3 regions of the Arthrobacter ginsengisoli genome follow, and region 3 is predicted to be linked to each of the others. Evidence: riboswitches for the same ligand, from Rfam matches in the RefSeq annotation. Region 3 holds a riboswitch; each other region holds the start of a gene.
The links. A riboswitch is a leader RNA that binds a small molecule or an ion and turns the genes downstream of it on or off. The one in region 3 is predicted to bind cyclic di-AMP.
Positions count from the first base shown of each region.

Region 1 (5,004 bases), on a different contig from region 3:
GCTGATCTTCACCTCCCGGAGCTGGCGGCCGCTGATCCTGATCGGCGGCGCGGCCGCCGTGTCGGTGACTGCCACAACCCTGGGCAAGAAAATGATCGGCCGCGTCCGCCCGGACCATGCCGACGCCGTGCCGCCTTACGAGACCTCGCCGTCGTTCCCGAGCGGCCACACGCTGAACACCACGGTGGTGATCGCCCTGGTGGTGTATCTGGCCTGCCTGCAGATCAAACGGACCAGCGCCCGGATCGGCCTGATCGCCGCGGGTGTGATCTTCATCGTCGCAATGGGCCTCAGCCGGGTCTATCTGGGCCATCACTGGATGACCGACGTGATTGTCGGGTGGGGCATCGGGCTGGCCTGGGTGGGGATTGTGATCCTGGCGCACCGGTTCTTCCATGTGCTGCGGCGCCGGGAACGTGCCGGCGAAGCGCCGACCTTCGAGCATCCCGCACACCTCCATGACGGTGCCGTCGCCGGCAATGCTGGCGGCCCTGCCGACGGCACTGCACAGGCCGACGCGAACGACGCCGATACCCCCGGCCCTGCGGGACGGTCCCCAGCGTCCGGGTGATAGTTTTGACGCATGCGCACTCTCGTTGTGGACCACCCGCTGGTCGCCCATAAGCTCACCGTTCTGCGGGACAAGAACACCCCGTCGCCGGTCTTCCGCCAGCTCACCGAGGAACTCGTCACGCTCCTGGCGTACGAGGCGACCCGCGAAGTCCGCACCGAACCGGTGACCATCGAGACGCCCGTCAGCACCACCGTGGGCACCGCCTTCACCAAGCCAACCCCGCTGGTGGTCCCGATTCTCCGGGCCGGGCTCGGCATGCTCGAGGGCATGACCAAACTGGTCCCCACCGCCGAGGTCGGCTTCCTGGGCATGGCCCGCGACGAAGAGACCCTGGACATCATCACCTACGCCGAGCGCCTCCCGGAGAACCTCACGGACCGGCAGATCTTCGTCCTCGATCCCATGCTCGCCACCGGCGGCACGCTGCGCGAGGCCATCAAATTCCTTTTCAAACGCGGCGCCTCCGACGTCACCTGCATCTGCCTGCTGGCCGCCCCGGAAGGCCTGGCGAAGCTGGAAGAAGAGCTCTCCGACGCCAACGTGACGATCGTGCTCGCCTCGATCGACGAGAAGCTCAACGAAAAGTCCTACATCGTCCCGGGTCTGGGCGACGCCGGCGACCGCCTCTATGGCGTGGCGGGCTAAGCCAGCCGTTCGGTCGGGGACCCGTCCCCGCGGCGGTTCCCCCGGGGTTGAAATTTTCCTTCCGGAACAGACCATCCCGGGTTAGCCTGAGCCCCATGGACTGGAAACTTGAACTTGTCTTTGTCCCGGTGTCCGATGTGGACCGCGCCAAGGATTTCTACGTCAACAAGGTGGGCTTCAACGCCGACTTCGACGAGCGGCCGATGGACGGCATCCGCTTCGTTCAGCTGACCCCGCCGGGCTCCGGCTGCTCGATCGCCATTGGTGAGGGCCTCAGCGATGCGCCCCCCGGCACCGCCCCCAGCATGCAGCTTGTGGTCAGCGATATCGGGGCGGCCCACCAGCAGCTCAAGGACAACGGCGTGGACGTCAGCGACATCGATGTCCAGGACTGGGGTCATTTCGTCTATTTCGCCGATCCCGACGGCAACAAATGGGCAGTGCAGTACATCCCCAACCGCGGTGGCGGCTAGATCTTCCCTTCGGGAAGGCCGGACCGGCTGCAAAAAGACCAGAAGTTGTTAGTACCAGTTGTTGGCGTAGTGGAAGTTCAGGGCGCCGCAGGGTGAGCCGTAGCGGTCCTTCACGTACTTCAGGCCCCAGTTAATCTGCGTGCGGTAGTTGGTCCGGTAGTCCGCGCCCGCGCTGGCCATCTTCTCTGCCGGCAGGGACTGGACCACGCCGTAGGCGCCGCTGCTCGGGTTGGTGGCAGTCGTCTCCCAGTCCGATTCCTTGGTCCAGAGCTTCATCAGGCACTGCATCTGGCCGGCGGCCCAGCCGTAGGAGCCCAGCTGGCCGGCGGCGTAGGCCTGCGCGCCGGCAGGGTCATTGACGGCAACGGGGGCGGGCGCCGGTGCGGGCTCCGGAGCCGGCACGGCGGCCGGGGCCGGGGCAGCGACCGGTGCCGGCGGAGCCGCCGGGGCGGGTGCTTCGGCGGGCTTCACCTCGGCGGACGGGGCCGCGGCGCCACCGGTGGGGATCACGGCCTGGTTCGCGACCCGGACGCGTTCAAAGTCCAGGTGCGTCAACGGATCCGCCGTCGCGGCGGCCTGGGTGTTGCGGGCGGCTGTTTCGGACGCGTGTCCCGCGGCCCCGGCCCCCACGATCACCGCGCAGGCGGCGGCAACAACCGCAGCCCGGCGGCCGGTGGATCCGATTTTGCCGGCAAACCGGGCCCGCATCGAAGCGGGCTTGGCTGGGTCTGCGCGGTGGCGCGACGGCTTGGAGCGGGTCGTTTCTGCAGCGCCGTCAGGGCGTGATTGTGCCTTGAAATCAGTCATGATCGCCTCTCAACGCCTGCGGAGTTAGCTGTCGGGTTCGGATGAGGTCACCCGGCCGCACGGAAGTTCACGTGTCGGCTTCACCCCAAGGGCGCAAGATGCAAATTGCCCGGGAACTCTGGGTCCCCCGCCTCTGCCTGGTGCAGCGGAATCCGGGAGGCGGCAGAGCTTGGCGTGCATCCGGATATGCGGGCCCAGTGATGGCCGCACCCTGAAGACCGTACAGGACCCGGGCGCCTAAGTCACATTTCGGTAACGGAGATCACGATGGCGGCGTGGCGTCTTGCAACCTCTCCGGCTCGTCCTCTGGCGCGGTCGGCGCTGCCGGCAGGCGCACGGTGAACTCCGTCCGTCCGGGGACCGACGTTACGCTGACGGTCCCGCCATGGGCCGCAGTAATCGACTGCACGATGGACAACCCCAGCCCGCTGGTTCCTTCGGCGGAGGCGCTGGTAACAGGGGCAGCGCCCTCGGGAGCAGCCGACGGCGAACGCGGCGGATGAAGCGGAAGGCTGGGGAGGGGCCGCCGCCCGAGTGCCTGCGTCGTGACGGCCACCGGATTCTTCCGGGAGGCGTCCGCGCGGGTGAAACGCGCAAAGACGCGGTCCACGAACTCGGGGGCGATTCCGGGGCCGTTGTCCGTCACCGTCACCACGGCGGTTCCGTCCGGCATGAGCTTCACACCGGTCACGACCGTCGTGCCCGGTCCGGTGTGCTTTCGCGCATTGGAGAGCAGGTTGGCCAGCACCTGGTGGAGCTGGGTCGCGTCGCCGCGGACCACCACGGGCTCCTCCGGGAGCTCCAGGTGCCAGACCCGGTCCGGTGCCATGACCTTCTCATCACTTACGGTCTCGACGGCCAGCTGGGTGAGATCCACCTCGCTGAGCTTCAGCGGCTGGCCCTCATCCAGCCGGGCGAGCAGAAGCAGGTCCTCCACCAGGGTTGTCATCCGCTCGGACTGGCTCTGCACCCGGGCGAGGGATTTCTCGCCGTCGGGGGTGAAGTGCTCGGTCATCCGCATCAGCTCGGTGTAGCCGCGGATGGCGGTCAGCGGCGTGCGCAGCTCATGCGAGGCATCCGCGACGAACTGGCGGACTTTCATCTCGCTCTTGTGCCTGGCCTCCAGCGCGTTGGACACATTGTCCAGCATCAGGTTCAGGGCATGCCCGACGCTGCCCACCTCGGTTCCCAGGTGTGCTGCGGACGCCGGAACGCGCATGGCAAGTCCCACTTCGCCGGCGTCGAGCGGCAGGCGGGAGACCTGGGTCGCCACCTCGGAAAGCTGGTCGAGCGGCTTCATGGTACGGCGGATCAGCGCCGTTCCGGCGAGGCCGATCACGACGAGGCCGCCGGCGGACACAAGCACCATGGTCCAGACCAGGGAGGCCAGTGTGTTCTGCTTCTCCGCAAGCGGCAACCCGGTCACTATCACGGCGCCGTCCGGGGACTCGGCCGCTACCAGCCGGTAGGCCCCGGCGGACAGCGTCCGGTCCACCGGCGCCGTCCGGGGGGTGAGTTTGAGGAGTACGGCGTCGTCTTCGTCCGTGAGGGACTTTCGGGTGGCATCCTCAGCGAGGAAGCCGGCACTGCGGACGGAATCCTCCACGATCCGGGCATTCAGGGTGCCAATTCCCTGGCCCCGTGCCTCCAGGGGATCGCCGCGGCCGCCGGAGCGGCCAAAGTCGCGGGCCCGGACCGCTGCCTGCTCCAGCTGCGTGTCGAGCTGTCTGGTCAGGAAGACGTTCATCGAGGCATAGCTGACGACGCCGACGGCACCGCAGATCGCCACGAGCAGGGCCATGGCCACGAGGACGAGCCGGGTGCGCAGGTGCCAGGTGGACGGGTTGCGCCAGCTGAGCCCGGAGGGGCGGATTCCGCCGGAGCGTTCATGCACGGATCAGTCCGCCGGCTTCAGGACATAGCCGGCGCCGCGCACCGTGTGGATCATGGGCGGGTGGTTGGCATCGACCTTCTTGCGAAGGTAGGAGATGTAGAGCTCCACGATGTTGGCCTGGCCGCCAAAGTCGTAGTCCCACACCCGGTCCAGGATCTGGGCCTTGCTGACGACACGTTTCGGGTTCTCCATGAGGTAACGCAGCAGTTCGAACTGGGTGGCCGTGAGGTGGAGTTCTTCACCCGCCCGCCGGACCTCCCTCGTATCGACATTCAGGACGAGATCCCCGACGACGAGTTCGGCTGTATCCATCGCAGCCACCCCGGAACGCTGGACCAGCCGGTGCAGCCGCAGGAGCACTTCCTCCATGCTGAACGGCTTGGTCACGTAGTCATCACCGCCGGCAGCGAGTCCGGTGATCCGGTCCTGGACAGCGTCTTTGGCGGTCAGGAACAACGCCGGCACCTCCGGCGCGAAGGCGCGGATCCTGCCCAGCAGCTCGACGCCGTCGAACCCGGGAAGCATCACGTCGAGCACCAGCACGTCGGGGCGGAAATCCTTGGCAAGCTTCACCGCTTCGGGGCCGTCGGCGGCGACGGCAACCGACCAGC
Region 1 covers NZ_JAVDVQ010000013.1:47,368-52,371, forward strand. Annotated here, with positions in the region: gene J2X01_RS14830 (phosphatase PAP2 family protein) at 1-571, shown strand, start outside; gene upp (uracil phosphoribosyltransferase) at 584-1,219, shown strand; gene J2X01_RS14840 (VOC family protein) at 1,315-1,692, shown strand; gene J2X01_RS14845 (aggregation-promoting factor C-terminal-like domain-containing protein) at 1,741-2,499, opposite strand; cyclic di-AMP (ydaO/yuaA leader) riboswitch at 2,498-2,657, opposite strand; gene J2X01_RS14850 (sensor histidine kinase) at 2,762-4,393, opposite strand; gene J2X01_RS14855 (response regulator transcription factor) at 4,397-5,004, opposite strand, start outside.
Region 1: it holds a riboswitch for cyclic di-AMP, as region 3 does, so the genes downstream of both, J2X01_RS14845 (aggregation-promoting factor C-terminal-like domain-containing protein) here and J2X01_RS18560 (M23 family metallopeptidase) in region 3, are expected to answer to the same signal.

Region 2 (5,004 bases), on a different contig from region 3:
GCCGGGACTGCGGCTGCTGACGGCGGTGCTGTGACTGCCGCGGGCGGTGCTGTTCCGGTGGCGGACAGCGGGTTGGCCGCGACTGCTGTTGCGGACGCTGACGTGGCCGGCGGCGCATCGGCATCCAGCGGTGGCCGGGCCTGGATGGTGGCGTACACGGTCGCGGCGGAGACCAGGCCCAGGACGGCGACCAGCACAATCAGGAACTGCGGGCGGATCCCGCCCAGAAGCCCCGGCAGGCCCCGCCCGGCGCCCCGGGCCGGCTCACGTGTATGTCGGCCGCTGCTGTAATGCCGGCCCGAACCCCAGGAATCCATCGGGACTCATCGCCGGAACATCGAAGGAGACGCAACGTCGGCTGACGCCACAGGCTGGTTCGCAGGCATGGTTGTCCTTCTCAAATTGGGAACGCGGTACGGCTTCAGTTTCCTTATTCTGCCCCGGGCTCAGCCTAGCGCAAGAGGGCGCGCCCGTAGGAGCTGGATCACGTACGCTGGAACCTGGCAGCCCGGCGAAGGAGTCCTCAATGCGCAAGGTCATTCTGATGATGCAGGTGTCATTGGACGGATTCATGGAGGGTCCGGACCGGGACCTGAGCTGGCACCGGGTCGATGAAGAACTGCACAGCCACTTCAACGAGCTGCTCCGGACCATGGGAGCCTTCCTCGACGGCCGGGTCACCTATGAACTGATGGCCGGATACTGGCCGACTGCGGACCAGGACCCCTCAAGCTCCGCCCCGGAGGCCGAGTTCGCGGGAATCTGGCGGGACATGCCGAAGATTGTCTACTCCAGGACCCTGGTGACGGCGGATTGGAACACCGAGGTGGTGCGCGACGTCGTCGCCGAGGACGTCGCCAGGCTCAAGGAACAGCCCGGCGGCGACCTCGCACTTGGCGGTGCCGATCTCGCGGCGGCCTTCCGGCGGCTCGGCCTGATCGACGAGTACCGGATCTATGTGCACCCGGTGCTGGTCGGGCGCGGCAAGCCGCTGTTCCAGCAGATGGAAGACATGACGCCGCTCCGGCTGCTGGAGACCCGCACCTTCGGCAACGGTGTGGTGCTGCTGCGGTACGCGGCGGAGCCGGACACCGGGCAGGCAGAAGGCCGGTGATCCACTGCCCCCAAGGCAACCGATCGACCGGCCTTCTGTGCGCTGGCGGTACTGCTAGCCGGCGCGGACGAACGTCACGGGGCCCGTGGCGGTCAGCCAGGACAGCGGGTGCGCCATAGTGGCGTTCACGCCGTTCATGCCGCCACTGATGGCCTGGCCGTTACCGGCGTAGATGGCAACGTGGCCGGACTGGACGATGATGTCGCCGGGCAGGGGTGCTGCGACTACCTTGCCGTATTTCAGGAAGGCCTGCGGGCCGATGTTACCGACCGGGATGCCGGCGGCGTTCAGGGCCTTCTCCACCATGGCGGTGCAGTCCTGCGTGATGCCGATCTGGCCATAGGCCACGGACAGCAGGGTGGCGTTGACTCCACCGGCCGCCGGGGCAGGCGCAGCGGCGGGAGCGGCCTGGACCTTGACGGTCGCCTTGGCGGCCGCCGGTGCTGCGGGGGCCGCGGCCGGTGCTGCCGGGGCCTTCGGAGCGGCTACGGGCTTGGGCGCCTCCACCACGGGAGCCGGGGCAGTCTCAACGGCCGGGCGCTCGAAGGTGATCTGGACGGCGGAGTCCGCCATGACCGGCGCGGAGACCTGGCCCTGGATGTCGACGGACGACGCCGGGGCGGCGTCGCGCTGGGTTGGAGCATCGGCGGCGTTGGCGGCCATGGCGCCGCTAAGCACCATTCCGGAAGCGGCTACGAGTACTGCGGCCTGGCGGCCGATGGTGCCGGCGGTGCGGCGGTTGCTGCGAACGGCGGCGTGTTTGGGCGCACGGGTATTGCTAAAAGTCATTAAAGGAGCCTCTCCCAATGCCTGCGAGGTGAGCTGTCGGATTCGGATGGGAGGCACCCGGCCGCACACTCGGGCCCGACGATGGCGGGCCGTGCGGCTTCACCCCAAGACCCCTGGAGAACAGCGGGTCAAAAGTGGTTTCCCCGTCTCTGCCGGACGTTGCTGCGAGTTATCCCCACGCCGCGGCAGAGTTAGGCAATCGGCTGGGGAGAGCCTGTCTCGGAAACAACAGGCACGCTTCAACGGTAACGGAATGATCACGACAAGTCACATTGAGGTAACTGCCGGAGCGGTTGGCGGGGGTCCCGAGGCTGACACCCAGGAGTGAGGCTCCAGGTCCCCTCCCGGGGAGGGTCAAGCTCCGATTCCCGCAGGTCAGACTCACATTGCCGCCCCAGAGCAGCGGCGCTCGCCGCCCATCATTCCGATGCCGGAAACGCCCGGTGAAAGTGTGATCTTAATCCCAGAAGGCCGGCGGTGCCCGAGGTTCCAGCGGGTCGTCGATGTGTTCGTAGGACCCGGTTCCGGTGACCGCTTCCGGAATCACGCAACCCGCGGCGGACGCCACCCCAGGCATAGGATGATGCCATCACCGTTCCCGCAAGCGGAGGCCCGAAAATGAACAGCCCTGAAGCCGCCAGGCACTGTGTCGCCATCTGCCAGCTGAGCAATCAGCGGCCGGAGGACTTCAACGTCAATACCGAACTGTTGGTCCTGGAAAACGGGGAAATCCATGTGTCCACGTGGGACGCCGAGCCCCGCGACGGCGGATTCGACGTCCACGTCCTGAATGACCGGGTGGACGCCCTCGGCTTTATGGTGATCACCGATTGGGAGTTCTTCGACGAAAAGGCCTACGCCGTCGTGGAGCGCCGCCCGGGCAGCTGACCGCAACCTTTCCAGCGACGCCAGGGAGGTTTGCCTCTGACGTCGTTGTTAGGCCGCCCCGGTGGAGTCCAGCCATTGGTGAAGGGAGGAATTGAACAGCCCGGGATGAGTGAAAGGCATTCCGTGCCCCACGCCCTGGTGGACCTGTAGTGTGCAGTTCCGGAATTTCGCCTGGTGGTCTTCCAATCCGCGCAAGAGCCGGGTGTCCTCCTTGTCACCGGCCATCAGGATCGCCGGCCGTGAAGAGCCCAAAGCCTCAGGAGGAACGACGAACGAGAAATTGGCATGTATTAGGCGCTTGAGCGTTCCGGCGGATATAGACCGCGATAAGACGTAGTAGTCCTCGAACCTGGTTAGGGGAATGCCGAGTTGAGCCGCCTGGGCGCTGGCGAAGCGGCGGTTCCGGCACAGCGGTGCGGAAGCCGCGGCGAGCAGGCTGAGAGCCGCTGCTCCGCGCCACGGGCTCAGAAGGGAGCTGACCACCACGAGGCGCTCGACATGCTCAGGGTAGGACGCTGCCAGCTGGATCGCGATCTGACCGCCAAGGGAAAAGCCAATGACAGTGACCGGGCGGGCTCGTTCCAAAAGGCCGACCTCGTGTGCGACTGCATCTGCGGCTCCGGCGTGCGTGGAAAAGGTGCCATCGCCCTGCGGATGATGCCCCGGAAGACAAGGGGTAAGGACAGTGAAATCACGAGCGAAGCTGGCATTTTGCTCCGCCCACATCCACGGTCCAACTCCGCCGCCGTGAATGAACACGAGGGTAGGACGTTTCCCTTCGGACTTTGCCGTCATATCGCCAGTCTTCCAGAGCCGGTGCGGTCAGAATTCCAGGTCCGGCCGGTGCCGTGCCATCTCGGCAAGCACGAGGGAGACCGCGTCGGCGGCGACGGCGCGCTCGGCGACCTTGCCGCCGTCGCGCCCGTCATCACGCTGCGGCGCCGCCGCCAGCACCGAGCGGGCGTGGCGCACGAACCGGGACCAGTCCCCCGCGCCGGCACGGAGATCGCGCAGCGGGGCCAGCAGTGCGGCTCGACGCAGCCAGTCGTCGGGATCCCGCACCCACCGGTCCAGGACACTGTCCGCACGCACCCGCGCCACGACGTCGAGGCCTGCGACCAGCGGGCCGACGACGTCCACGGCGAGCGGATCGACCAGGGCACCCAACCGTGCGCTCCGCACGAAGCCTTCGATCCGGGTCAGGTCGGTGTTGGTCAGCAGGCGGACGCTGGACTGCAGGAGCACGACGGCGGCGAGGCGGCGCTCGAAAACCGGCACCTCCCACAATTCGGAGCTCAGCGCCGTGATGTCGTCGTGCGTCAGTTCCGGGTGGCGGCGGTGGGCGTCGCGGACCGTTCCGCGCACGGCTCCGACGGACGCGCCGTAGTAGCGGTGATCGCTGCCGTGCCTTGACTCAGCTTCCGCGGCGCGGCTCCAGGACGACTCACGCTGCAGCGCCAAGTCTATGAATTCGCCGGCATCGCTCATGGAGTCATTCTTCCGCATGGCTCAGGCCGGTATGTTGTCGCAGGTGCCCGATAGCCTGTTTCCATGGACGGCAATCAGGGGCCCGGGATGGCTCCGGCAGCAGCAGGCGGTGTGGCGGTCCCCGGCGTGGCCCGCTCCCTGGCCGCGGTCCGGCCCTCCGCCGAGGGTGCCGGGCTGATCGGCCAGCCCGCCGAAGTCGAGGAGCTGAAGGCCGCCGCCGCCGCGGCCACTGGATCCACGGGCGCCTTAAATGTCGGGGCCCCGAGGTTCAATGGGTCTGTGGACGGCAACCAGGGGCCCAAGATGGCTCCGGCAGCAACTGGCGGGGTGGCGGTCACCGGCGTGGCCCGCTCCCTGGCCGCGGTCCGGCCCTGCGCCGAGGGTGCGTCTCTGATTGCTGAAATCCGGGCCCTGGAAGACCGGAAGTCTGCCCTGTCGGCCCGCCAGGCCCGGCTCGCGGTCGACTTCGACCTGCTCCAGCGCCGCGAACAAGCCGAGACCGGGATGCCGGCCGCGGAGCTGGGCGCCGGCGTCGCCGCGCAGCTCGCCCTCGCAAGGCGGGAATCCCCGGCCCGCGGCGGCCGGCTCCTGGGCCTGGCCAAAGCCCTCGTCACCGAAATGCCCCACACCCTCGCCGCCCTGGACACCGGCCAGCTCAACGAATGGCGCGCCACCCTTTTGGTGCGCGAAACCGCGTGCCTGTCCGCGGCGGACCGGGCCGCCGT
Region 2 covers NZ_JAVDVQ010000001.1:278,626-283,629, forward strand. Annotated here, with positions in the region: gene J2X01_RS01300 (serine hydrolase) at 1-317, opposite strand, end outside; gene J2X01_RS01305 (dihydrofolate reductase family protein) at 527-1,114, shown strand; gene J2X01_RS01310 (C40 family peptidase) at 1,169-1,903, opposite strand; cyclic di-AMP (ydaO/yuaA leader) riboswitch at 1,908-2,077, opposite strand; gene J2X01_RS01315 (hypothetical protein) at 2,522-2,791, shown strand; gene J2X01_RS01320 (alpha/beta fold hydrolase) at 2,840-3,586, opposite strand; gene J2X01_RS01325 (DNA alkylation repair protein) at 3,614-4,279, opposite strand; gene J2X01_RS01330 (HNH endonuclease) at 4,583-5,004, shown strand, end outside.
Region 2: it holds a riboswitch for cyclic di-AMP, as region 3 does, so the genes downstream of both, J2X01_RS01310 (C40 family peptidase) here and J2X01_RS18560 (M23 family metallopeptidase) in region 3, are expected to answer to the same signal.

Region 3 (5,004 bases):
GCCTGTGGAGGATTCCCACCACTTCGCTGCGCCAGCTGCCCCGGGCCGCCGCCGGCAAGGGCCGGATCCGGGAGGGGCTGAAGTATGTCCGGTTCCGGCCCGACATCGTGGTGGTGATGGTCGCGGTCTTTATCGTGGGCACCCTGGGACTGAATTTTGTGCTGTTCATCGCGGCCATGGTCGGAACGGAATTCGGCCTGGACGCCAGCGCCTTCGGGCTGATGAATTCCATCATGGCCATTGGCTCCGTCGCCGGTGCCCTGCTGTCCGCCGGGCGCCAAAAGCCCCGGCTGCGGATCATATTCGGGGCTGCCGGAGCCTTTGGCGTGACCTCGGGCATCGCCGCGCTGGCACCGGGCTACTTCTGGTTCGGGGTGGCACTGGTTCCGGTGGGGCTCTTCGCCATCACCATGTTGACCAGCGCCAACGGCTACGTCCAAACGACCACTGACCCCGTCATGCGCGGCCGGGTGATGGCGCTCTATATGGCGATCTTCCTGGGCGGCACGCCCATCGGGGCGCCGTTCGTGGGCTGGGTCGCGAACGTCGCCGGTCCCCGCTGGTCGCTGGGCGTTGCGGCGGCGTCAGGCCTGGTCGCCGCGCTGATCGGCCTAGTGTGGATCATCCGGGCCAAGCAGCTGCGGATCCGGTTCGACCGCCGCGCCCGCGGGCTGCGCCACTTCCGCGTCGTGGCCGCCGGCCCCCGCAACGCCAGACCTGACCCGGACGGCGCCGGCAGGTGACAAGAACCTGACGACGCCGTCGAACGCTGACGCTCCCGCTCCGGTTGGGGCGTGCGGCTACCTTTTCAGCTCGCCCACGACGAAATCGATGCATCCCAGCAGCGCCGACACATCGTCGGGCTCAATCGCCACGAAGGTCGCGATGCGCAGCTGGTTGCGGCCCAGCTTGCGGTACGGCTCGGTGTCGACGATGCCGTTGGCCCGGAGCACTTTGGCGATCGCCGCGGCGTCGATGGAGTCGTCGAAGTCGATCGTGACGATGACGTTGGACCGGTCCTCAGCCTTCGCGACAAACGGGGTGGCGTACTCCGACGCCTCGGCCCAGCGGTAAATGCGTCCGGCAGAATCCGCGGTCCGGGACGAGGCGAAGTCCAGCCCGCCGTTGGCGTTGAGCCACTGCACCTGGGCGTCCAGGGTAACGAGCGTAGCCAGCGCCGGGGTGTTGTAGGTCTGGTTCAGCCGGGAGTTGTCGATCGCCGTCTGGAGGTCCAGGAAGTCCGGGATCCAGCGACCGCCGGCCTTGATCCGCGCCGCGCGCTCCAGTGCTGCCGGGGAGAACAGGCCCAGCCAGAGGCCGCCGTCGGAAGCGAAGTTCTTCTGCGGGGCGAAGTAGTAAACGTCGGTCTCGGCGACGTCGACGTCCAGCCCGCCGGCCGCCGAGGTGGCATCAACCAGGACCAGGGACCCGGCATCGGCACCGGCCACCCGCTGGACCGGAGCGGCCACGCCCGTGGACGTCTCGTTCTGGGGCCAGGCGTAGACGTCGACGCCGGCCTCGGCCCGGGCCGCCGGGCGGGTGCCCGGCTCGGATTTGATGATGGAGGAGTCCGCCAGGAACGGCGCCTTGTTGGTGGCCGCGGCGAACTTCGAGCCAAACTCGCCGAAGGACAAGTGCTGTGCCTTGTTCTCGACCAGGCCGAAACTGGCGATGTCCCAGAAAGCGGTGGACCCGCCGACGCCGAGAATGACCTCGTAGCCCTCGGGGGCCCGGAAGAACTCGCTAAGCCCGGTCCGGACCGATCCCACGAGGTTCTTGACCGGCGCCTGGCGGTGGGAGGTGCCCAGGAGCTTGGATGCCGCGGCGAGGGCCGACAGCTGTTCCGGGCGGACCTTGGAGGGCCCGGCGCCGAACCGGCCGTCCTTGGGCAGGAGGTTTGCGGGAATCGTGATGCTCGTGTCACTCACTGTGGCTCCAATTTTCGGCAGGTTCTTAGGTGCGGTTCGGGAGGTGGCCCGTCAGGGTGGCTGCGGCGAAGCCACCGTTTCATTCTGCCTGACTCCCCGGCGGGGGAGGCAAAAGCCACCGTCACAGTCCGGTCACTGAGATTATCCGGAGTAATTCAAAATAGGCTAAGCTGGCCTGCGAACGTACGGCGGACCCCGCCAGGGCGCCAGCAGCACGCGGTACGGTGGGAATCATGCAAGGACGGCGCTCGAGGAGCTGAGCTGAATGACGGATCTGATCGATACAACCGAGATGTATCTCCGGACCATTCTTGAACTTGAAGAAGAAAACATCGTTGCCCTCCGCGCCCGGATCGCCGAGCGGCTGCGCCACTCCGGCCCGACTGTTTCCCAGACCATTGGACGCATGGAGCGCGACGGACTGGTGGTTGTTTCCGGCGACCGGCACCTTGAACTGACCGAAACCGGCCGGAAACGTGCCATCGAAGTGATGCGCAAGCACCGGCTGGCCGAGCGGCTGCTCGCCGACGTGATTGGGCTCGACTGGGCGTACGTCCATGAGGAAGCCTGCCGCTGGGAACACGTTATGAGCGAACGCGTGGAGCGGCGGATCTTCGAACTGCTCAACCACCCCACCGTCTCGCCCTATGGCAACCCGATTCCCGGCCTCGCCGAACTGGGCGGCCTGCCTTCCCAGCCCCACGCGGGCGGCGTCGTGAACCTGCTGGAGGCCATGGCCGGCTACGGCCCGGATTCCCGGGTCAGGGTCAGCCGGCTCGCCGAGCCCATCCAGGTGGAACCGGAACTGCTCGTCCAGCTCGACGAGGGCGGCATCCGCCCGGGCGCATCCGTGTCGCTGGAGCGGGTGGGGGAGTACATCTCGGTGCGCGTGCCGGACATCGAAGGCGCACTGGAGCTGCCGCCTGAGGTTGCAGCCCACGTCTTTGTCACCGTCGATTAGTCGCCATTAACTGGCCGGTCATGGGACGACCCATGAGTTGTGCACAGGCTGGATAACGGATTTATCTCTGGGCGGCTTAATCGCCTATAGTTGGTCACTAGTACCGATACCAAAGCGTTACCTGATCCGAAGCCGAGCTCTGCCAGCGGATCAGTCGCAGAACCACCTTTCTGGCAGGGGCGGGGGAACCACTTCCGGCTGTTCTACAGCCTTGGGGTGAAGTCCGTCAGCGGCAAGCACATTCCACCGAGGGACTCTTTTGGATGCCTCTGTGCCTGGATGCTTGCTACGGCGGACCGGGTCTTTGATCTCTCTGACCCGAATCCGACAGCTAACTCCGCAGGCTCTCCAGAGAGGAACCGTTTTTTGACCACCCAGACCGCCAGGGGCCGCCGTCGTGCGACCGGTCCCGCTCCGGAGCCCCGTCCGGCCGTCGCCGTCCTGGCTGACCGCCCACGCGACGCGCACCGTGACGAACGCCGGGGCCGGCGCAGCCCGTTCCGCCAGGTAACTGACTTCGCCGCCGCCAGCGGCGTAGGGCAAAAGGCCGGCATCGCCCTGGCCGCCACGGGACTGGTCCTCACTGTCACGGTCCCCGCCACGGGCCCCGTCATGGCCACGGACGGCTCCGCTGCCGGCTCCATCTCCGCCGCGGTCCAGCCGGACGTCACCGCCGCAGAGGCCAAGATCGACTTCAGCCGCACCTCCGTCACGACGCAGGGCGACCCGGACGGAAAGCTCAAGGAGTTGCTCAGCGCCCAGTCCGTCGGCTCGATTACCCGAGCGGCCTCCGCGGGCAGCCTCGGGGCACCCCTTGACCAGTTGAAAACCGCGTCGCCGTTCGGATACCGCGTCAGCCCCATCACGGGCGGCTCCGGGGAGTTCCACCGCGGCCAGGACTACGCCGCCCAGTGCGGCACCGCCGTCCATGCGGCCGCGAGCGGCACCGTGACCTTCACCGGCTGGCATCCCTACGGTGGCGGAAACCGGGTGGTGGTCGACCACGGCAACGGCCTGGAGACCACCTACAACCACCTGTCGTCAGCCACCGTCAAGGTGGGCCAGCAGGTCTCCCGCGGCGATGTCGTGGCGATGAGCGGCACCACCGGCGCCTCCACAGGCTGCCATCTTCACTTTGAAGTCATGGTCAACGGCGAAGTCGTTGACCCGACCGGCTGGCTTTAACAAAGCTGATCGGACGCTCTCGCATTCCTTTGACACGCCGTGATCTGAATGTGACATCGAGTCCCAACTGTTGTAGGTTTGAGCTACGCCAACTTTTCCGAAGTTGGCGCTCTTGAGTGGATTGCCTAGCTCTGCCACCGCTCAAGGTCCGTTCGCATTACATCGTCTGGCAGGGGCGGGGGAACCAATTTTGGTCTTCGTAAGAAGGCCTTGGGGTTAAGTCGCAACGCTTCCCAGGAAGCAGCGCGGCCGGTTGACTCCCATCCGAATCCGACAGCTCACCTCGCAGGCATTGGGAGAGGCTACTTTCGTGTCTTCACGCCACAATGCTGCGCGTCACCGCGCTTGCGCGGCTCTTACGAGCCCGCTGGAATCCAATCTCCGTGTCGCCCTTGCCGGTGCCCGGAACGGATTCCGTGCCGCCGACTCAATCTCTGCTGAGTCCGGCCCGCAGGCCAAGCACCTGCACGCAGTTCCCGCTTTTGGCGCGTCTTCGCAGTACACCCTTCGCTAAGTAACCCATTTCGGGGCGATCCGGCGTACCCCCAAGATGCCGGAGCGTCCTCAGCCCGCGCCCAAAAAGCGCGGACCCAGGATCACGAAAGAGAGAACTTAATGACTACTCGTGCAAACGCACGGCACCGCGCCGAGGTCACCAAGACCAACTCGCTGGCCGTCATTGCCAAAGCTGTCGGCGACAACGCCGGCGGCATGGGCCGCTCGGCCGCCGTTATTGCTGCGGCCTCCGGCCTCGTCCTGACCAGCGGTATCGCAGCCAACGCTGCTGAGGCCAACGTCCAGCGCGAATCCACCTCGGCTTCCACGCTCGAGGTCCAGGCGGCTTCCCCGGCCACTATCTCGGCTGCCTCCACTATCGCAATCTCCTACGAGAAGCCTGCAGTCACCACCTCCCCGGCCCCCGTCGTCGAG
Region 3 covers NZ_JAVDVQ010000023.1:39,664-44,667, reverse strand. Annotated here, with positions in the region: gene J2X01_RS18575 (MFS transporter) at 1-743, shown strand, start outside; gene serC (phosphoserine transaminase) at 801-1,928, opposite strand; gene J2X01_RS18565 (iron-dependent transcriptional repressor DtxR) at 2,194-2,889, shown strand; cyclic di-AMP (ydaO/yuaA leader) riboswitch at 3,035-3,250, shown strand; gene J2X01_RS18560 (M23 family metallopeptidase) at 3,256-4,074, shown strand; cyclic di-AMP (ydaO/yuaA leader) riboswitch at 4,211-4,380, shown strand; gene J2X01_RS18555 (NlpC/P60 family protein) at 4,690-5,004, shown strand, end outside.